DNA from 2 places in the Yersinia sp. SCPM-O-B-9106 (C-191) genome. Region 2 is predicted to be linked to the other one. Evidence: riboswitches for the same ligand, from Rfam matches in the RefSeq annotation. Region 2 holds a riboswitch; the other holds the start of a gene.

Region 1 (11,621 bases), 1.9 Mb from region 2:
TTTGTACTTAACGCAGTCGGCGGTGAGTTTTCGTATCCGTCAATTAGAAAATCAATTAGGTGCAAATTTATTCACTCGCCATCGCAATAATATTCGTCTGACCCCTGCAGGTGAGCGGCTGGTTCCTTACGCCGAAACATTGATGAGTACCTGGCAACTAGCCAAAAAAGAGGTTGTACATTCGCTACAACACACCGAGTTGTCTATTGGTGCAACCGCATCACTTTGGGAGGCCTACCTCACCCCTTGGTTGCAACAGTTATATAAACAGCGAGAAGCATTACGCCTTGAAGCCCGTGTTGCACTACGGCAATCACTGGTGAAGCAGTTGCACGAACGGCAACTGGATTTGTTGATAACAACTGAACCCCCTAAAATGGATGAACTGGCAAGTCAACTTCTAGGACATTTTTCATTGCGTTTGTTCTCATCAGGTCCCCTCCCTCTATCAGAAATAACTGACGATAAAACTGAGCATAAAAATGCAAATGAAGCGCCCTATATCAAACTGGAATGGGGAGCAGATTTCCATCAGCAAGAGAATCGTTTACTCAACAACGAACAGATGCCCGTGCTGACCACGACGTCGGCTAATTTAACTCGGCAACTGTTGGATACTACCGGTGGCTGTGCCTTTTTGCCCGAACATTGGCAAAAAGAATATCCAGAGCTGACCATTAATACTGATATACCGCCTATCGTGCGGCCACTATATGCTGTTTGGTTGCAAAACAGTGACCAACAAACATTAATTCGACAGCTATTAAAAACACCTATGAATAACGCCGCGCAAAGCGACATACAGGATTAAGTGATGGCGACTGAGGCTTAACCTCGTGGTTCACGATAAGAAGCACTCACCGCCCTCTGGATAGCAATAAAACTAAATAGCAAAATTCTGATGACAGATTTAGTCCACCATGGGCAAAGAGTGTCATCAAAAGTGATATAACGCTGTATTAGATCCTAATCAAAGTGTGTAGCGTAAATCGCCAGCAAATCATAAAGTGGTGATCAATAGAAATGGGCTATTCATGCACAATAAAGCCCATGCCACAGACAATAAATAAAGTTGCCACAACCGATATATTGGGTAGTAAAGTGAGCTTTTGATAGACGCTACTAATCCACATTTCCTGAATCAATAACTAAAGATCTTTTCCCTGCTAACTAAAATATTAATTAGCTTTAGTTCATCTGGTGGAAGTAATAATGGGCAGAGACAACAACTTTCTGTACATAAATTCAACCAAGTAAGCATGAATTGGGAATGTTGTCTTTCTAAGAGTGATGGCTATTTTAATAAAAAAAATAACCAATAAGAGTTATTGATGGGGGTAATACGCGCTGTATGTCGGCAAAATAAATGGATATTCCTGATGTAAAAATCGGGACAGCCGCCAGAAAAGAGGGAAAATACATAAAGGAACCACATAATCAGTATAAAAAACGAGCTAAATGATTATTTTTAACATAAAAAAACCCCTCGCTTTCGCGAAGGGCTATTTGTATGGCAGGGGCGGAGAGACTCGAACTCGCGACACCCGGTTTTGGAGACCGGTGCTCTACCAACTGAGCTACGCCCCTAAATCATGCTTAACATTATGCCTGCTAAGATAAGCAGGCATAATTTAAATAAGTGGCGGAACGGACGGGGCTCGAACCCGCGACCCCCTGCGTGACAGGCAGGTATTCTAACCAACTGAACTACCGCTCCACCGATTCTTTTACGTGTATCTTCCCGATACTTACCCTCTACAGGGCCAGCGCTCCGCGCTGTGCAAAACCGCCTTTGGCGATTTTGTTAGTCACCAGATGTCATTCTGATAACTCGTGTTTGATGCCTGGCAGTGTCCTACTCTCGCATGGGGAGACCCCACACTACCATCGGCGCTACGGCGTTTCACTTCTGAGTTCGGCATGGAATCAGGTGGGTCCACCGCGCTATGGCCGCCAGGCAAATTCTGTTTCAATTAACCCGCTATGTAATATCACACAGCCAGCCAATCCAATCTCGGAACTTCGCTGAAAATCTTAATTTCTCTCAAATCACCAAAACACCTTTGGTGTTGTAAGGTTAAGCCTCACGGATCATTAGTACTGGTTAGCTCAATGCATCGCTGCACTTACACACCCAGCCTATCAACGTCATAGTCTTTAACGTTCCTTCAGGGGGCTTAAAGCCCCAGGGAAGACTCATCTCGAGGCAAGTTTCCCGCTTAGATGCTTTCAGCGGTTATCTCTTCCGAATTTAGCTACCGGGCAATGCCATTGGCATGACAACCCGAACACCAGTGATTCGTCCACTCCGGTCCTCTCGTACTAGGAGCAGCCCCTCTCAATCTTCCAACGCCCACGGCAGATAGGGACCGAACTGTCTCACGACGTTCTAAACCCAGCTCGCGTACCACTTTAAATGGCGAACAGCCATACCCTTGGGACCTACTTCAGCCCCAGGATGTGATGAGCCGACATCGAGGTGCCAAACACCGCCGTCGATATGAACTCTTGGGCGGTATCAGCCTGTTATCCCCGGAGTACCTTTTATCCGTTGAGCGATGGCCCTTCCATTCAGAACCACCGGATCACTAAGACCTACTTTCGTACCTGCTCGAGCCGTCACTCTCGCAGTCAAGCTAGCTTATGCCTTTGCACTAACCTCACGATGTCCGACCGTGATTAGCTAACCTTCGTGCTCCTCCGTTACTCTTTGGGAGGAGACCGCCCCAGTCAAACTACCCACCAGACACTGTCCTCACCCCGGATTACGGGGCCGAGTTAGAACATCAAACATTAAAGGGTGGTATTTCAAGGTTGGCTCCATGCAGACTGGCGTCCACACTTCGATGCCTCCCACCTATCCTACACATCAAGGCTCAATGTTCAGTGTCAAGCTATAGTAAAGGTTCACGGGGTCTTTCCGTCTTGCCGCGGGTACACTGCATCTTCACAGCGAGTTCAATTTCACTGAGTCTCGGGTGGAGACAGCCTGGCCATCATTACGCCATTCGTGCAGGTCGGAACTTACCCGACAAGGAATTTCGCTACCTTAGGACCGTTATAGTTACGGCCGCCGTTTACTGGGGCTTCGATCAAGAGCTTCGCCTTGCGGCTGACCCCATCAATTAACCTTCCAGCACCGGGCAGGCGTCACACCGTATACGTCCACTTTCGTGTTTGCACAGTGCTGTGTTTTTATTAAACAGTTGCAGCCAGCTGGTATCTGCGACTGGCTTCGGCGCCGGGAGCAAGTCCCTTTACCTAATGCCAGCGTGCCTTCTCCCGAAGTTACGGCACCATTTTGCCTAGTTCCTTCACCCGAGTTCTCTCAAGCGCCTGAGTATTCTCTACCTGACCACCTGTGTCGGTTTGGGGTACGATTTAATGTTACCTGATGCTTAGAGGCTTTTCCTGGAAGCTTGGCATCAACTACTTCATCACCGTAGTGACTCGTCATCACACCTCAGCGTTGATAAGCAACCGGATTTACCAAGTCGCTCCGCCTACATGCTTAAACCGGGACAACCGTCGCCCGGCTAGCCTAGCCTTCTCCGTCCCCCCTTCGCAGTAACACCAAGTACAGGAATATTAACCTGTTTCCCATCGACTACGCTTTTCAGCCTCGCCTTAGGGGTCGACTCACCCTGCCCCGATTAACGTTGGACAGGAACCCTTGGTCTTCCGGCGTGCGGGTTTTTCACCCGCATTATCGTTACTTATGTCAGCATTCGCACTTCTGATACCTCCAGCAACCCTCACAGGTCACCTTCAACGGCTTACAGAACGCTCCCCTACCCAACAACACCTAAGTGTCGCTGCCGCAGCTTCGGTGCATGGTTTAGCCCCGTTACATCTTCCGCGCAGGCCGACTCGACCAGTGAGCTATTACGCTTTCTTTAAATGATGGCTGCTTCTAAGCCAACATCCTGGCTGTCTATGCCTTCCCACATCGTTTCCCACTTAACCATGACTTTGGGACCTTAGCTGGCGGTCTGGGTTGTTTCCCTCTTCACGACGGACGTTAGCACCCGCCGTGTGTCTCCCGTGATAACATTCTTCGGTATTCGGAGTTTGCATCGGTTTGGTAAGCCGGGATGGCCCCCTAGCCGAAACAGTGCTCTACCCCCGAAGATGAGTTCACGAGGCGCTACCTAAATAGCTTTCGGGGAGAACCAGCTATCTCCCGGTTTGATTGGCCTTTCACCCCCAGCCACAAGTCATCCGCTAATTTTTCAACATTAGTCGGTTCGGTCCTCCAGTTAGTGTTACCCAACCTTCAACCTGCCCATGGCTAGATCACCGGGTTTCGGGTCTATACCTTGCAACTAGACGCCCAGTTAAGACTCGGTTTCCCTACGGCTCCCCTATTCGGTTAACCTTGCTACAAAATATAAGTCGCTGACCCATTATACAAAAGGTACGCAGTCACACCACGAAGGTGCTCCCACTGCTTGTACGTACACGGTTTCAGGTTCTATTTCACTCCCCTCGCCGGGGTTCTTTTCGCCTTTCCCTCACGGTACTGGTTCACTATCGGTCAGTCAGGAGTATTTAGCCTTGGAGGATGGTCCCCCCATATTCAGACAGGATGTCACGTGTCCCGCCCTACTCATCGAGTTCACAGCAAGTGTGTTTTTGTGTACGGGAGTATCACCCTGTACCCTGCGACTTTCCAGACGCTTCCACTAACACACAAACTGATTCAGACTCTGGGCTCCTCCCCGTTCGCTCGCCGCTACTAGGGGAATCTCGGTTGATTTCTTTTCCTCGGGGTACTTAGATGTTTCAGTTCCCCCGGTTCGCCTTGCATGGCTATGTATTCACCATGCAATAGTGCAACGAATTGCACTGGGTTTCCCCATTCGGGTATCGTCGGTTATAACGGTTCATATCACCTTACCGACGCTTTTCGCAGATTAGCACGCCCTTCATCGCCTCTGACTGCCTAGGCATCCACCGTGTACGCTTAGTCGCTTAACCTCACAACCCGAAGGTGTCTTTGCAGACAACTTGCGTTGCGATTATTTGAGAGACTCTAATACAGGTTAATCCTTATCTCAGTACATCTACGGAGAGATAAGTTTCAGCTGTATTGTTTCAATTTTCAGCTTGTTCCAGATTGTTAAAGAGCAATATTTCACAACACACTGAGTCTTGCGACCGCAGTACGTTTTGAAATAGTTTTATATGGTGGAGCTAAGCGGGATCGAACCGCTGACCTCCTGCGTGCAAGGCAGGCGCTCTCCCAGCTGAGCTATAGCCCCATATAAAAAGCAAATCACCTTATTGCTGCAACTCAACAGGGAATGGTGAGTTGGTGGGTCTGAGTGGACTTGAACCACCGACCTCACCCTTATCAGGGGTGCGCTCTAACCACCTGAGCTACAGACCCAACAAGGTACTAAAGCCCGACTAATTTCTCAGCCCGGCCTTATTTGCTCGTTACTTTCTATCAGACAATCTGTGTGGACACTGCGCAATGCGTATCGTTAGGTAAGGAGGTGATCCAACCGCAGGTTCCCCTACGGTTACCTTGTTACGACTTCACCCCAGTCATGAATCACAAAGTGGTAAGCGCCCTCCCGAAGGTTAAGCTACCTACTTCTTTTGCAACCCACTCCCATGGTGTGACGGGCGGTGTGTACAAGGCCCGGGAACGTATTCACCGTAGCATTCTGATCTACGATTACTAGCGATTCCGACTTCATGGAGTCGAGTTGCAGACTCCAATCCGGACTACGACAGACTTTATGTGGTCCGCTTGCTCTCGCGAGTTCGCTTCACTTTGTATCTGCCATTGTAGCACGTGTGTAGCCCTACTCGTAAGGGCCATGATGACTTGACGTCATCCCCACCTTCCTCCGGTTTGTCACCGGCAGTCTCCCTTGAGTTCCCACCATTACGTGCTGGCAACAAAGGATAAGGGTTGCGCTCGTTGCGGGACTTAACCCAACATTTCACAACACGAGCTGACGACAGCCATGCAGCACCTGTCTCACAGTTCCCGAAGGCACCAAAGCATCTCTGCTAAGTTCTGTGGATGTCAAGAGTAGGTAAGGTTCTTCGCGTTGCATCGAATTAAACCACATGCTCCACCGCTTGTGCGGGCCCCCGTCAATTCATTTGAGTTTTAACCTTGCGGCCGTACTCCCCAGGCGGTCGACTTAACGCGTTAGCTCCGGAAGCCACGCCTCAAGGGCACAACCTCCAAGTCGACATCGTTTACAGCGTGGACTACCAGGGTATCTAATCCTGTTTGCTCCCCACGCTTTCGCACCTGAGCGTCAGTCTTTGTCCAGGGGGCCGCCTTCGCCACCGGTATTCCTCCAGATCTCTACGCATTTCACCGCTACACCTGGAATTCTACCCCCCTCTACAAGACTCTAGCTTGCCAGTTTCAAATGCAGTTCCCACGTTAAGCGCGGGGATTTCACATCTGACTTAACAAACCGCCTGCGTGCGCTTTACGCCCAGTAATTCCGATTAACGCTTGCACCCTCCGTATTACCGCGGCTGCTGGCACGGAGTTAGCCGGTGCTTCTTCTGCGAGTAACGTCAATCAATCGTGCTATTAACACGACTGCCTTCCTCCTCGCTGAAAGTGCTTTACAACCCGAAGGCCTTCTTCACACACGCGGCATGGCTGCATCAGGCTTGCGCCCATTGTGCAATATTCCCCACTGCTGCCTCCCGTAGGAGTCTGGACCGTGTCTCAGTTCCAGTGTGGCTGGTCATCCTCTCAGACCAGCTAGGGATCGTCGCCTAGGTGAGCCATTACCCCACCTACTAGCTAATCCCATCTGGGCACATCCGATGGCGTGAGGCCCGAAGGTCCCCCACTTTGCTCTTGCGAGGTCATGCGGTATTAGCTACCGTTTCCAGTAGTTATCCCCCTCCATCAGGCAGTTTCCCAGACATTACTCACCCGTCCGCCGCTCGCCGGCAAAGTAGTAAACTACTTCCCGCTGCCGCTCGACTTGCATGTGTTAGGCCTGCCGCCAGCGTTCAATCTGAGCCATGATCAAACTCTTCAATTTAAGATTTGTTTGATTTGCTATGAGTTAACATAGCGATGCTCAAAGATTACTTTCTGCAAATATGCATTCGAACCGAAGTTCAAATGTGTACTGCTTTGGTCACTCTTCAAGACTTTGATATTTCTTCTGCCTGCCGAAACAGGCTTCGATATCGTCTTGCGAGTGCCCACACAGATTGTCTGATAAATTGTTAAAGAGCGTTCGTTACCCGTTTGCCTTTCGGCGAATCTTACGGTAACGCGGGAGGCAGATAATACGCTTTCCCGCTGAAGAGTCAAGGATTTATTTGTTTTCTTTCGAAGTCAAAATGATTCTTTTCTCTTCCTGACCCGGCGAAGTATGTTTCGTTGTTCCCGGTCAGTGGAGGCGCATTATAGGGAGTTCCTGACAGGCTGCAACCCCTAATTTGAAAAAACTTTTCAACCGCTGAATCTTTAGTCAAAACGCCGTTAAATTGGTAGTTTTTCCAGCGTTGGGAAGCCATAACTCTGCAAAACGGGTAATAAAGCGTCAGTGTCCGCATTCAATGCCATGCAATACGCAATGTTTTCCGACTGAGAAGAAACGACATTTTCCTGAGAAGAGATAAGCCAGGCGGTACGGCGAGCAATTGCAGCACCGGAATCGACCATTCGGGTACCTTCTGGTAGCACTTGCGCTAACTCTTCAGTTAATAGAGGGAAATGGGTGCAACCTAAAACAATGGTATCTGGCGGTTCACGCATGGCGAGCCACGGATGAAGGATTTTCTTTAATGCTTCCGGCGGCACAGCACCACCATGCAGCTTGGTTTCCGCCAGCTCCACCAGCTCGGATGATCCCAACAACTCAATTTTGCAATCTGTGGCAAAACGTTCAATCAAATCCAAGGTATAAGAAGCATGAACTGTGCCACGGGTGGCCAGTAGGCCGACAACACCATTCCGCGTGAGCCGTACCGCAGGTTTAATCGCCGGAACAACACCGACGACAGGGAAATCAAAACGCTCGCGTAAAGCAGGAAGAGAGACCGTGCTGGCCGTGTTACAGGCGATAACCACAATCGCCAGTGGATGGCGCTGTTGTACCGCAGTGACAATGTCTAATACGCGCTCAACGATAAATTCACCTGACTTCTCCCCATAAGGGAACGCGACGTTATCGAAAGCATATATATAGTGGAGATCCGGCAGTAATTGCCGAATCTCTTGATAAACAGATAGCCCGCCAACACCGGAATCAAAAATCAGTGCTGTCGGGCGAGGAGCAGTATCAGCCTTAGAAGTTATAACTTCCTGTGAGGTAATACTCTCGTCCAGCGGTTTTATAGCCATAAGCCGTTTCGTATTCTTTATCAAACAGGTTAGCAATTCTACCACGAACTGTGAGATGAGAAGTAACCGGATAACCAGCTGAAACGTCTACTGTGCTGTAACTCGATAATTCGCGCTGAGTTGAGTTATAAATCGAAGTGATGTTGTCATAGCGTTTACCGTAATATTGATAAGAGACGTCCATATCAAGATTGAACATCGTCCAATCTAACTGATACTTAGCCTGTTGCTTAGAACGGCGAGCTAATACCTCATTATTTAGATCATTACGCGGGTCAATATATTGCAGGGTAACCGCATGCGTAAATATGCCGGTAGTGATGTTCCCCGTCCATTCCACGCCTTTGATGGTCGCAGAATTGACATTGTAGTATTGCCCCTTGACGATTGAATTATCAAAGGAGTAATCAATCAGGTTTTCAATTTTATTGTGATAAGCCGACAAGCGCCAATCAACCGGCCCAGTTACCCCTTCCAGCCCAGCTTCCCATTGGCGGGATTCTTCAGGTTTAAGGTCACTGTTTGAAATTATGTTGAAGCGCTGCGAACCATATTGTTGACCCAATGAAGGCGCTAGGAAGCCGGTTCCGTAAGATAACGTCACGCGGTAATCCGGAACAAATTCCCAATCCACCGCTGTTTGCCATGTTTCATGCCAGCCAAATTGCTCATCTTTATCCCCACGGCCAGAAGCTTCCAACGTGACATCGCCGAGTTTCTGCTGCCCACTGAGGTATAAACCGGTGTTATCCCGCTTATAAGTATCTGAAGTATTTTGGTTAGATGAGGTCAGGCGCTGCTGTTGCCAGTCCAGGCCCGCGCTCAGTGTTCCACTTTCAAAGCTGTAAGTGTTGCCCCATTGCACATTACGCTGATCCATATTATCCAGTGTGGTAGCCACACCATAGCGGCCATATTGGCTGCTAAAGTTATAATCCTTATATTTCTGATAGCTACCGACTAATTGGGAAGAATAAGCTCCCGATGCATAACGCAACCCTGCATCATAAGTATGGTTATATAGCCGCTCTTCATCGCCGCTGTATGAAGGGGACGACAAACTGCCAATATCGTAATCAGTATTGTTGGTATAACCATAACCTCTAACAAAACCGGAAATCTCTTGGTTAAACTGATGTTCCAACCCTGCCCAGAAGTTTTTATTGCGAAAACCATCGCGGTCGTTGTCGATTGGATTGGGTGAGTTAGGTTTGATGTTATAGCCGTTGGTGGTCTGATATCCCCCTGCTAATGTGGCTAAGGTATCGCCAAAACGCTGGCGAACACTGCCATCATATTGCTGGTAGCCCTTGGAACCGACACCGGCATTAATCTGCGCGCCCTCCTGGTCTGTTTGCGTAATCACGTTAATGACGCCACCAATTGCACCCGAGCCATAGACTGCAGAGCGCGGCCCACGGATATACTCAATCCGCTGCACCAAGGAAATCGGGATTTGATCGAGATTGACGCTATTGACGATACCGGTGCGAGCCAGTGGGATACCATCAATCAAGATGAGCACATGACGCGCTTCCGTACCACGGATATACATAGAAGAACCCTGACCCAATCCTCCCATTTGGGCAATATCCACACCAGGCAAACGGCGCATGACTTCATTAAGACTTTTTGTCTGCCAGCGCTCGATATCATCGCGAGTGACCACATCGGTAGGTGCCAATACTGTAGAAACCGGTTGTTTAAAACGATTGGCAGTCACCACCATTTCATCTTTATTAGCTGTGTTGTCCTGCGCCCAACCAGAAAACGCCGTCACAGAAAGGGCTGTGAACAGCGTATATTTTTTTATTGTCATTGTATTTTTAATGATCATTTAGGAAAGCATCCAAACTCAAATAGCGGATGCCGCAGTGCCATGGTCGGTATTACGCGACGACCACGAATATTGCGACGTGATACCGGCAGGTCTTCGGGCTTGGGATCTCTACTATACAGAGCGGGCGATGACTTCCCGTCTTTTCGGACAGTGTCTGGTTGAAACCTATCGCCGTAACATCCCCTTACCGCTGCGCGTCAGCTCCGGATTTACACCGGATTCCCTTTTAACTCTTAAGTGTTTAAGTAACAGCTTGAGACCGGACGGCAATGTTATTATTAAGTTAAATGGATGTCTAGACTTCCATTCATGTAACAAATTAATTAAGTGACAAAAACTGGACATCAGAGCTACTTTCCCTACAATCCGCTGCAATAAACCTCTTTTATCATGTCCAGACGAGAAGAAACATGACTCCTGACATCCTGCCGACTGACGGCTACGAGCACCAATTGGCGGAAAAATCTGCCCGTCTTCAGGCGATGATGTCGCCGTTTCAAGCCCCTGAACCGCAAATATTTCGTTCTCCCGCACAGCATTACCGCATGAGAGCCGAGTTCCGCGTTTGGCATGATGAAGACGACTTGTACCACATCATGTTTGACCAACAAACCAAGCAGCGGATTCGGGTTGAGCAATTCCCGGTCGCCAGTTTGTTAATTAATCGTCTGATGAGCGTGCTGATGACTGCCATCAGAGCCGAGCCGATTTTACGGCGCAAACTGTTCCAGATTGATTACTTATCGACTCTGAGCGGCAAGCTGATCGCCTCTTTGCTGTATCACCGTCCATTAGATGAAGAATGGCAGCAGAAAGCGCGGGAACTGCGTGACCAATTGCGTGAGCAAGGCTTTGATCTGCAACTGATTGGGCGGGCGTCAAAAACCAAAATCATGCTGGATCACGACTATATCGACGAAGTGCTGCCGGTTGCCGGCCGTGAGATGATTTATCGTCAGGTTGAGAATAGCTTCACCCAACCTAATGCTGCGGTGAATATTCATATGCTGGAATGGGCGATTGATGTCACCCAACATGCCAGCGGCGATTTATTGGAGCTATATTGCGGCAACGGTAATTTCTCACTGGCATTGGCACGTAATTTTGAACGCGTATTAGCGACTGAAATCGCCAAACCGTCAGTGGCGGCGGCGCAATACAACATTGCCGCCAATCATATCGACAACGTGCAAATTATCCGTATGTCCGCGGAAGAGTTTACCCAAGCCATGCAAGGTGTGCGTGAGTTCAACCGACTGAAAGATATTGATTTAACTAGCTATAACTGCGAAACCATTTTTGTCGACCCACCGCGCAGTGGGCTGGATGATGAAACCGTCAAGCTAGTACAAGCTTATCCGCGCATCCTTTATATCTCTTGTAATCCAGAGACCCTGTGCGCCAATTTGGAACAGCTGCAACATACCCATA
Region 2 (11,621 bases):
ATTGACAAATCAGCCGTGCATCACTGGTTCCACCGAAAATATGGATAGGCGGATAGCCCTTGGTCATAATGAATAACCCCGGGGGGTAATCATTAGCCCGTTACGGCAATAAGTGGCCTGATTGCCAACAATCACCAAACTGGTCATGTCCACCGGCTCGTAATCCATGTCACCTAATGTAGTGAGCCATTTTTCCTGTTTTTTGCGCCCCGCTGCTTTCACCACACCCACCGGTGTTGCGGCTTTCTTCCACGGCTGCATCAGCTCAAACGCCCGCGCCAAATGCCCTTCGCGGCCACGGCTGCGCGGGTTATAGAAACAAATAACAAAATCCGCCTGCGCCGCCGCGATAATGCGTTTTTCAATCACGGCCCACGGCGTCATCAAATCACTCAGACTGATATGACAAAAGTCATGCATCAGCGGCGCGCCGAGTAAAGAGGCGGCTGCAATACTGGCGGTGATACCGGCGACCAGTCGCACTTCCAAATCCAACTGTTGCTGGGTGACCAGTTCCAACACCAAGCCCGCCATACCGTAAATACCGGCGTCACCGCTGCTGATCAGCGCCACCTTATGACCGGCCAGTGCCAGATCAATCGCCGCCTGACAGCGCTCAATTTCTTTACACATACCCGTTTTGATCACTTGCTTATCCAGGGTCATGGACTTGACCAGATGGGTATAGGTTTTGTAGCCGACAATAATTTCCGCCTCGCGGATAGCGGCGATAGCCTCCGGTGTCATCATTGATTCACTGCCCGGCCCGATGCCAATCACGGTTAACATTAATGCGATACTCCCAGAGTGATGGTGACGCCCTGCTGGCGCAGAGTATTGCCAACCAATTTACCGTCGCTCATCAGCCAGGCGACCGGTTGTGAAACGCTGCCGACACCCACCGTTTGGCGGACAAAATCAGAAGCAGGAAAACGTTGCTCGTGGCGGCTCAGTTCGCCGACACTGAACAGTTCGAAAGGCACCCGCCAGCATTTCGCCAACTGATGCAGCGCCGGCTCATCTTTTTTGATAGTGACACTGCCGATGGCTCTCAATGCCATGATATCGAAGTGATTTTCAGCCATTTGCTGTTGCAGTAATTCAACCAGTGTTTGCAGCGAGGTCGCGCGGCGGCAACCAATCCCTGCTACCACCCGGCGCGGCACCAGCTTATAAACCGGTAAGGCGGCGAGTTGCTCGGCGGGCAGCGGCAAAATATCGCGCAGCGTGATGCACACCAATGCATCCAGCGCGGGCAATTGATCCAAAGAGTCAACCGGCACGAACCCTCGCGTGTCGCAGCGATCCCGCTCCGCCAACAGCGGTGCATCCCACCACAGCCCGACTTTTTGGCTGCTCACCAACATTTGATTGACCACTTTGACCGCGTGGCGGAAATCCTGCATTTCAGCATCCAATTGGGTCGCCAGTGTGTCCAGCGCCGCCATTTCGTTAACATCCGTGGCGGTGGTTATCACCGGATCGGCCCCCAAAATTCCTGCCAAATAGCGGGTTAAGGTATTCGCCCCACCCACATGACCCGACAGCAAACTGACGACGTGTTGCCCGCGCTCATCAATCACCACCACCGCAGGATCGGTCATTTTGTCATTCACCAGCGGTGCAATAACGCGCACTGTCAGGCCAATTGCCCCCACCACCACCAGCGCTGAATATTGCTTGAATGCCTCGCGCAGGGTATCGCCAAAGCTGCCGTTGAAGGGCAAAAAACCCGCTTCCAATAGCTTGTCACTGGTAAAACAAGTCAGCGGTAAGTGGGTCTGCAAGCGCCGTGCCAGCCGCACTCCGCCGGGGGTCAGACAAAATACCGCGATTGATTCAGGCTTGACGATATTCATGGCTAAACCCCGCGTCATACAGTTTGGAATAGTGGTATTCATCGCCGAGGAACGCCCCCACCAAAATCAGCGCCGTTTTATGAATGGCTGCTGTCCGCACCAACTCGGCGATATCTGCCAGCGTGCCGCGTACCGTGCGACTTTCAGCCCAAGTGGCTTTGTACACCACTGCAACCGGCGTATTGGCAGGATAGCCACCGGCGATTAAGCGCTCGGCAACTCTGTCCATTTCTTGTACCGACAAGAAAATCGCCATTGAGGTTTGGTGAGCGGCGAAAGCTTCCAGTTGCTCCAAGGGTGGCATCGGGGTGCGCCCCTCAATACGGGTGATAATCAAGCTCTGCGCCACTTCCGGCACGGTATATTCCACCCCCAGTTGAGCAGCGGCCCCCAAGAAAGCACTGACGCCCGGTACGGAAACAAAGCCTATGCCGTGCTCGCCCAGCACTTCTCCCTGTTCACGAATAGAACCGTACAAAGAGAGATCCCCGGTTTGCAACCGCACTACCAACTTGCCCGCGCGCACACCATCCACCATCAGGGTGATGATTTGCTCCAGATTCAAGCCCGCACTGTCGTGACATTCCGCTTGGGGGGAGCAATACGCCAACAGCTCGGTATTAATAAGCGACCCGGCATAAATGACCACCTGCGCCTGTTGCAGCAAGCGGTAGCCTTTTAGCGTAATCAGCTCTTTGTCACCCGGCCCGGCACCAACAAACCAGACCTTTTGCGTATCCCAGGAGGGTATAGCAGAGGTAGGGATAACCGGTGTCGATACGGTATTAGGATGCTCGGACATTGCTCGCCTCCATGTGGCAGGAAATAAGATAAGTAGGATTATTCGGCTTAAAATAGTGCCCGCTACCCAAAGGGGTCAGAGTGGAGAGTTGCAATTGCACACAATCCAATTCACTAACGGCACAGGTCTGTAAATGGCTTAGCGCCTCATTGAGGTTATTGAGCAAAATAAAGGTCAGAACCAAACGACCACCGGGGTTAAGCGTCTTCAGCGACCAGTCGATAAGATCAGTTAAATGGCCGCCGCTGCCGCCAATAAAAATGGCATCGGCTTTATCGGGCAGAGGAAGAGGGGCTACACCGGCGACGATGTTCACATTGCTGCACCCTAGCCGCTGGCAGTTTTCATTAATCAACTCAAGGGCGGCCGGGTTGCGTTCAATGGCAGTGACGCGTAAATGAGGGAAACGCAACGCCGCTTCCAATGCCACGCTGCCGGTACCCGCGCCAACATCAATCAGGTGAGTCGCATCCGACAAATCCAGCCGCTCCAGCGCTAACACTCGCACCGCTTCTTTGGTCATCGGGACTTTTTGTCCGCGCGTATTTTGCCCACGAATAAACAGCTCATCTTTCATTGAGGATCACCACCACATTCATGTTATAACTCGCCGCCACGCACTCAACGGGCAGGCGATGAATTCGTTCGTCGGGTTGCGAAAGGTTTTCACCAATAATCAAGGTGCGCGCGAGGCCGCGTTGCTGGAGCGCATCCGCAATAGCCCGTGGGCCAATAATGTTGTCGGTCACCATCGCCACTTTGTCGTGCTGGAAGATCCAGTCAAAATCGGGTTCTCGACCATGGCTGCTGGTGAGGAAAAGGTCATTCATGTCCAACGCCACTTTGGCGCACAGATATTGAATCGCGCTGATGCCGGGGACGATATGCAATTCCTCGGCGCTGAAGTTTGCCGCCAGCAATTTGCCGATGCCGTATAGCAGAGGGTCGCCCGAAGCCAACACCACAATGGCGCGGTTTTTATTGTTATCCAGCCACTCTAATAGCCCCAGTAGGTCGGCATCCAACAAGCGCGACTCTTTGATACCGCAGCTAAATGTCGCCAGATGGCGTTTGCCCCCCACCAGCACCTCGGCATGCTCAATCGCTCTTTGTGCTGTTGGCGTCAGATAATCAGTATTACCGGGGCCGATGCCCACCACAGTTATCATCGAAATACCTCCACAATCTCATCCAGTGCTCGGCTGCTACCCAGCACCTGATTATCAAAAGAGAATAAAATGGCATCGCACTGGGGCGGATTAACCGAGAAGCGCATCATTTCGCTAATACGCTCACAAATGCGCTCCGCGATACGCGAATACACGCCCTGCCACCCCTGTTCAGCAATCAGTTCCATTGCCGCCTCAGTGGTATCGCACTGATTAACTTCGAGTAATAGCGCATGCGGCGCGCCCATTAATGCTAAATTCGCCACCAGCGTTTCCATGCGCCCATCGGCAATGTGGCTGTGAGTGTGGAAGATACCGGCGGCCACTTTGACTAACTTACCGGGGTGCCCGACCAACAAGACCTGGCGGAATCCCAATCGCACGGTTTCTTGCAGCATATAGCCGACAAAATTACTCATCGTGACCACCTGCTGGCTATCCAGCCCCAAATGGTCGCGGACAAAGCGCTCGCCGTGATTACCCGGCACCAGAATGACGCGATCCTCACCGGCTGCCCGTTTCATCTCTAACTCCAACGCCAACGAACGTTTCCAGCTCTCTTCAGACATCGGCGTGACAATGCCGGTGGTGCCGATGATGGAAATTCCGCCCAGAATCCCTAGCCGCCCGTTGTAGGTTTTCTTCGCTCGTTCCTCGCCTTCCGGCGCGAAGATTTCGACTTCTGCACCGCGTAACGGGCCAATAACCTCGCGCACGGCGGCCTCGATGGTCTGGCGCGGTGTGCGATTAATGGCGCTGCTGCCGATCGGCAGACCAATGCCTTTGCGGGTGACAGTTCCAACCCCCTCACCGCCACGCAAGGTGATTTCAGCCTGTTCAGTGAGAGTTACACGAGCAAAAATCAGCATGCCGTGGGTAGCATCGACGTCATCGCCACCATCTTTGCGAATCGCCGCCGTGGCTTGCTGGCCTTCAATTAGCGGCTGCTCGACATTCAGACACAAGGTGATGCCAGACGGAGTGACAATGGAAATCTGGTCAATCACTTGTTGCCGCAGCACCATCAGCGCCGCTACTTTGGCCGCCGCCGTGGCACAGGAGCCAGTGGTATAGCCTTTGCGGTATTGCTTGCCGTTATGCCAAATGCTGTCTAATTGCTGGTTTTGCCGCGCAATATCATCACTGACCCGACCGTCACTCATAGCTCGCCTCGCCACTTCTCCCTTCACAACTGCGCACCTCGCAACTGGTAGAGGATGGCGTTGATAATCGCCGCCGCCACATTGCTGCCCCCTTTGCGCCCCAATGCAGCAATGCACGGCAAATGACTTTCGGCCAACGCCTCTTTGGATTCTGCCGCGCCAACAAACCCCACTGGCACGCCGATGACCGCCACGGGTGCAGCTTGCCGCTCTAATAAACGGAATAACGCGGTCGGGGCATTGCCGAACACAAACAACTTTTCGCCCGGTTCCTCCAGCGCCACATCCACCGCCGCCATTGAGCGGGTAATGCCCTGCGCGGGCGCAGTTTCCACCACTCGCGGGTCACTGATATAGCAGCGGCATTCGCATCCCATTTGCTTCAGCAGCGTTTTGTTAATACCCGACATCGCCATGGTGGTGTCGGTGTACAGCGTGCATCCCCGGCCTAATCCCTCGGCAATGTGGGCCAGCACATCCGGTGAGAAATGCAGAATATCCAGCCAGTCAAAATCCGCTGTGGTGTGGATAACCCGCTTGATCACCGCTTGGTGCATCTCACTGGCGAAACGATAGTCCGGCCGCTCAGTGGCAATAATGTCGCCAATAATGACAAAGCTATTTTGTTCTATTTCCTGCGGATTTTTCATATAGTTCATGGGGTTATCCTTATTAAATACCGACCAACAGCAAGTGGATCAGGGCGAACAATAACAGGGCCAATAGCGACGCCATCATCATCAAATGGATGCTGCGCGGAATATCACTCAGCGCGACTTCGCGCCGGTCATCACCAATCCACGGCTTCTCGACCCGCTCACCAAAGTAATCATTCGGGCCGCCCAGACGAATGCCCAGCGCCCCAGCTACAGTGGCTTCCGACCAGGCACAGTTAGGGCTGGAATGCTGATAGCGATCGCGCCAGCCAATACGCAGAGCCTGACGATAATCAGCTTGGATCAGCCAGGCCGCGGCACTGAGCAGCAGCCAGCTCAGGCGCGCGGGAAGCCAATTGGCCCAATCATCCATTCGGGCGGAGACATAACCCATCGCGCGGTATTTCGGCGTTTTATAGCCCACCATCGAATCAAGGGTATTGACCGCTTTGTAGGCCATTGCCAGCGGCGCGCCCCCTAACAGCAGGAAAAACAGCGGCGCAATCACGCCATCGACACTGTTCTCCGCCACGGTTTCTACCACTGCGCGGGTCATTTGCGGCGTCTCCAACTGCGAAGTATCGCGCCCGACAATCCATGACAGTTTTTCGCGACTTTGTGCCAAAGAACCCTGCTGTAGCGCATCAAAGACCAACAATGCCGCGTCACTCAAACAACGCCCAGCCAGCAAGGTGTAAATCATCCACACTTGCGCCAGCCAGCCGAGCCACGGGTTAATCTCTGTCATCAGCCATAAAAATCCCCAACTGACGAGCCAGGTGATGCCCACCACCAACACCCACAACAGGGCACCGCCCCATTTCAGGGCCAGCTCGCTATGACACACAGCACGAATCCTCCGTTGCAGCCCGGTAATCAAGTTGCCAATCCACCGCACCGGATGCGGCCAACGCGGCGGATCGCCGAGCCAATTGTCCAATAGGAAAGCCACAAACCACGCCGCGAGGGTCATAGCACACTCCGGGCAGCGGTCAGCCAGCCATTCAATAAACCGGGGCGTTGGGCAAAGTGAATATGCAGATAGCTGGCTTGGGTACGTTGCACTTGATAGCCACTGTGCCAGCGCTGGATAACCTCGCCGTCGCGCCATTTACTGCTATCAAAAACGGGTGTCAGCGGGCTGGTAAAATCGGAGTAATGGAACTCATGGCCGCGCAATATTTCGCCTTGCGCAGCTAATAATGTGTCACTGTGGGCTTGCGCCTGACAGTAACCAAAGCGGGTCAAGCGCTTCCCCATGCGGCTTTCACCGGGCAAAATCCCCACCATCCCATGGCGCTGCCCGCGGTCATCGGTAAGACCGTCACCCAAATACATCAAGCCACCACATTCGGCATACAAAGGGATTTGCTGGCGATGAGCTTGCTGTAATGCGGTGTGCATGGCGGTATTTTCTGCCAGCGCACTGGCGTGAATCTCGGGATAACCGCCGCCCAAATAAATCATCTGGCAATCAGGCAAGCTGCGGTCATGCAGCGGACTAAAGCGCTGGATACGCACTCCAGCCAGCTCCAGCAAATCAAGGTTATCGGGGTAATAAAAATTGAAAGCTTCATCTTCGGCTAAGGCCAGTGTCAGCCCGTCGGCCAAAGCTTGAGGTGGTAATGTCGGCGGGGTTCCAACCGGAAGTTCAGTGCAAGAGGTCAGGGCCAGTAACCGGTCAAGATTGATAAACTCTTCGACCTGTTGGGCCAACTGCTGCCAGCGTGGCGAATTATCGGGTTGTTTGGATAGCCCACCGGCTCGCTCCTGTGCCGGAATCAGCCCTAAATGGCGCGATGGCAAAACCACATCGTCCATGACCGGCAAGCGGCCCAAAACTGGAATTCCGCAATAGTGTTCAATAGCGTGGCGAATAAGTTGATAGTGATTTTCTGAATTGACGCGGTTAACAATCACCCCAGCAATGGTGAGGTCAGGGTCGAATTGACAGAAGCCCAGTACCGTCGCCGCCACGGATGTCGACACCGCTTTGCCATCCACCAGCAAGATAACCGGGCAGCCCAATTGCTTGGCCATCGCCGCACTGCTGCAATAATCGGGGTCAGTGCCATAGCCGTCATATAGCCCCATGACACCTTCAATCACGGCGACATCAGCATGGCGCATATGTTGGTTATACAGCCCATTGAGGGTGGCCGGCGGCAACATAAAAGCATCGAGGTTACGCGACGTCACGCCACTGACTGCGGTATGCCAGCCAGTATCCAGATAATCCGGCCCGACCTTAAACGGCTGCACCGACAATCCACGCGCCATCAGCGCCCGCAAAATACCCAAGGTTACGGTGGTTTTACCGCACCCGCTGCCGGTTCCTGCGATGATAAATGCTTGTTTGCCTGAGCATTGCATAAAAAAATCCCGCCATTTCAAGCGGGATATGCAGTGTCAAAAAGGTGCATCTACGCAACGTCACCGCTGCGCGCATCTGATGACAACCCGCTTCCCACCGAAGGAGTTGAAACTCTTTTACTGATTTGGCTGGTCTTCTGGCTTAGCGTCACCCTCCCCCGCTACCTTCCCAATCCTGTGGATCAGTGGTTTCAGCGGGTTCGTCAGCATCACAGCAGCGGGGGCTGCGGGGGATTGTCACCCCCTTCCCAATCATGTCTTGAGGACAAGCACACGACATAACCATTTCAGTAACTACAATTATCTAATTACAGTAGATTCTGTTATTTAATTTCTTGTTTCGTTATCTCATTTATCTCTTTATTTACACTGTTATAACAGAGTGTTTATTCATTATTAGTCTGATGGAATTTCTTAAAATTAATATACTCTTTTCTGTTCATAAAAAATGGTGAATTTGATTTTTTGATAGGGATTTTTTTGCATCACCACAACAAATTATTGTCGAAACCATGAGTAATTTAAAATTAAAAACAGTAACTTACAAAGTTTTAAGTCCACTTGGCCTATAGCAAATTATTGTCATTAATTATTTTAAGTAGTTAATTTTTAGTTTGTTTATTTAAATAGAAAACCCAAGTGCACGACCAAATTGCATAATATTAAATCAATGATGGTTACTCCATCTTGCTGCGTTCAGAAGAAAGTGAGCGAAATACCTGCGGTGTCACATTGTAGGTCTGACGGAACACTTTGCAGAAATAGCTGGTCTGGGAAAAACCTAGATTCTTAGCAATGCTAGCAATGCTCCAATCACTGTGCTGCAACATCTCTCTGGCATTAGCCATCCGTTGCTGATTGACCCAGGCATTAAAGCCGATGCCGTGATATTTTTTAAACAACTTGCTGAAATAGTAAGGGCTGAGATACACCTTAGCCGCGACTTCTTCCAGCCGCAATTCTTCCGATAAATGCGCATCAATATAACGCAGTGCTTTCTTCATTTTGCTGTCATGGGGGTGAACCGGCCGTATTCTGCCGGGTTCTTTGCTGCCCATGTTGTCATTGATAACCACAAAGTTGAGATGTTTTTTGAGACAATTTTCAACAATCAGCTTTAATAAATCTGCCGACGCAATCACGCGCGAAAAATCGATAATGGGCACATTGTGGAATTCATCCATCAGTGCCGGATCTTGCTGCCAATGATTATCAACATTAAGAATATCAATAAGATAAACATCTGAGTGCAACCGCACCTGCCCGCATAAAACAAACCCTACCAAATGACCGGCAATAACCAGCGGAATAGAGAAGTCAGTTAACCCGGCGTGGCAGCGATAAATACAAGGTTCATTGGATTTTGAGGCTTCCAAACCACCGCAACGATCACTCATGCGGCAACGAAGATGATTCACCGGGTCTTGTCGCATCAATTGACAAAATGGCGTGAAATTAAAGAGATCAGAAATTTCTTCGCCGTGAATATTGACCACCACCACAGCCAGCCCAGTTGCCTGAGCAAAATCCTGCGCGATTTTATTTATGAGCTCTGAGTTTAGAGAACTGGCAGAAATCATGATAAAACCTCTCAGTTAATTTATTGTTATTAGTTTTTTGTTTGTTGCCATATATCATCCCTGAAATGATTAATGTGTTATTTTTTTGTTATATTTTACTCCTATTTACCCAGTAGAAACCTATTTCCCTATCAAGGTTTATGTTTTGGTAAAATGAAAAAAATACCAATTCACTTTACCAGAGTCATAATCAACAGGGGACTATAATCAGCCCATTAGCCCGAATAGATCACGAAATTTCCTCATCCCGTTTCACTCTTTCAAGATGAGGAAACTGGCATTCATTTATATACTGGCTTCCTCATCCTCTAACTTGCAGGTATTACACGGCAGGTTTTTGCCAATGAAGAAGCGATAAACCGCTGCGCCGAGGCAGGCCCCAATAATCGGTGCGATAATCGGGATAATGAAATAAGGGATATCACGACCACCGGTCATCGAGATTTTTCCCCAACCGGCAAAGAAGGTAAACAATTTAGGGCCAAAATCACGGGCCGGGTTCATGGCAAAACCGGTTAATGGCCCGGTTGAAGCCCCTATCACCGCCACCAGAATACCAATCAATAACGGCCCTAATGCGCCGCGCGGTACTCCGTTACCATCATCCGTCAGCGCCATAATCAGCCCCATCAATATCGAGGTAATTATGATTTCAACAAATGCAGCTTGCCATACACTGATAGCCGGTGAAGGGAAAGTACTGAAAATACTGGCTAATTGCAGGCTTTCCAGACTACCGCGCACCATCTGATGGGCAGTTTCAAAATCAGTAAATAAGTTGTGATACAACATATAAGATAGCGCTGCGCCACCAAAAGCACCGGCAATCTGTGCAATGCTGTAAGGAATCACTTTGCGCGCGGGGAAACAAGCAAACAGCCAGAGAGCAATAGTGATGGCGGGGTTGAGGTGAGCACCGGAAATCCCGGCGGTTAGATAGACCGCCAGTGAAATCCCCAGCCCCCATACAATACAAATTTCCCACAAACCAAAACTGGCACCAGCCACTTTCATCGCCGCCAAACAACTAATACCAAAAAATAAAAATAGCCCGGTGCCGAGAAATTCAGCCATACATTGAGCTTTGAGCGAGTCGTTCATAGGGTTACCCTGCTTACGGTTAAATTAATACGTTATATACCCTAAATAATTCGAGTTGCAGGAAGGCGGCAATTGAGTAAATCCCCAGGAGCTTACATAAGTAAGTGACTGGGGTGAACAAAAGCAGCCAACGCATATGCAGCTCGAAGTATGACGGGTATGGTATTGCACGGCCCTTGACGCAACCACTATAAAGAGACGGGAAATGAAAGTGTTGTTGTGATTCGCCATTAATTAAACAAAAAATAGAGTTTCTATAACAAATTATTGCTATTACCCACGCCAGAACCCTCTTGGAACCCAGTCAATACGCAATTTATGATTTAATTAAAAAATGTGACTTTATTGCTTTTTATTCTTTCCGTTATTGCAATCAAGCTCGCATTTCCTGCTTTAATATGAGCCATATTTCATCTTTTCATTGTGTGCGCGATTATCAAATAAAATACCAATTGTCATCACCTTAATTGTAATTATGAATATGCAAAAACCAATTATTATCACCTATCCATTAATAAATAGACTTATAAAATAATCAGTTAAATAATTTCGTGACAATAATTTGTTATTTCATCGCTAACCATTCCCGCCAGTAAATTCAATACAGCCATTCTTTTTCATTGCTTGTTTGTATATTCAGTCTCAGCACGAACCTGACAACGTTATTACTGAATATAACAACATTACTTTTGAACATGGCAATTCAAGCCAAAGCAATACCCTAAATAATTCGAGTTGCAGGAAGGCGGCAATTGAGTAAATCCCGATGAGCTTACTCAGGTAAGTGATTCGGGTGAACGAAAGCAGCCAACGCACATGCAGCTTGAAGTATGACGGGTAAGGGCACCTGATATTCGTCGAGGTATATATGCAACAAGAAGCACTAGGAATGGTGGAAACCAAAGGGTTGGCCGCAGC

Evidence for each region. Region 2 has a riboswitch for cobalamin ahead of OP863_RS07685 (cobyrinate a,c-diamide synthase). Riboswitches for the same ligand answer to the same signal wherever they lie in the genome.
Region 1: linked by a shared signal. The riboswitch ahead of btuB (TonB-dependent vitamin B12 receptor BtuB) and the one ahead of OP863_RS07685 (cobyrinate a,c-diamide synthase) in region 2 are both predicted to bind cobalamin.

The regions. Positions count from the first base shown of each region.
Region 1 covers NZ_CP110791.1:4,216,101-4,227,721, forward strand. Annotated here, with positions in the region: gene hdfR (HTH-type transcriptional regulator HdfR) at 1-811, shown strand, start outside; partial or broken gene OP863_RS19025 (hypothetical protein) at 774-963, opposite strand; tRNA gene OP863_RS19030 (tRNA-Trp) at 1,512-1,587, opposite strand; tRNA gene OP863_RS19035 (tRNA-Asp) at 1,641-1,717, opposite strand; rRNA gene rrf (5S ribosomal RNA) at 1,843-1,958, opposite strand; rRNA gene OP863_RS19045 (23S ribosomal RNA) at 2,074-4,980, opposite strand; tRNA gene OP863_RS19050 (tRNA-Ala) at 5,189-5,264, opposite strand; tRNA gene OP863_RS19055 (tRNA-Ile) at 5,316-5,392, opposite strand; rRNA gene OP863_RS19060 (16S ribosomal RNA) at 5,495-7,037, opposite strand; gene murI (glutamate racemase) at 7,487-8,350, opposite strand; gene btuB (TonB-dependent vitamin B12 receptor BtuB) at 8,295-10,187, opposite strand; cobalamin riboswitch at 10,257-10,469, opposite strand; gene trmA (tRNA (uridine(54)-C5)-methyltransferase TrmA) at 10,601-11,621, shown strand, end outside.
Region 2 covers NZ_CP110791.1:1,668,542-1,680,162, reverse strand. Annotated here, with positions in the region: gene OP863_RS07730 (cobalt-precorrin-6A reductase) at 1-67, opposite strand, end outside; gene OP863_RS07725 (precorrin-3B C(17)-methyltransferase) at 64-789, opposite strand; gene cbiG (cobalt-precorrin 5A hydrolase) at 789-1,859, opposite strand; gene OP863_RS07715 (cobalt-precorrin-4 methyltransferase) at 1,840-2,661, opposite strand; gene OP863_RS07710 (decarboxylating cobalt-precorrin-6B (C(15))-methyltransferase) at 2,645-3,238, opposite strand; gene OP863_RS07705 (cobalt-precorrin-7 (C(5))-methyltransferase) at 3,228-3,830, opposite strand; gene cbiD (cobalt-precorrin-5B (C(1))-methyltransferase CbiD) at 3,827-4,993, opposite strand; gene OP863_RS07695 (cobalt-precorrin-8 methylmutase) at 5,017-5,652, opposite strand; gene cbiB (adenosylcobinamide-phosphate synthase CbiB) at 5,666-6,622, opposite strand; gene OP863_RS07685 (cobyrinate a,c-diamide synthase) at 6,619-8,022, opposite strand; cobalamin riboswitch at 8,132-8,311, opposite strand; gene pocR (transcriptional regulator PocR) at 8,700-9,602, opposite strand; gene pduF (propanediol diffusion facilitator PduF) at 9,888-10,703, opposite strand; gene pduA (propanediol utilization microcompartment protein PduA) at 11,572-11,621, shown strand, end outside.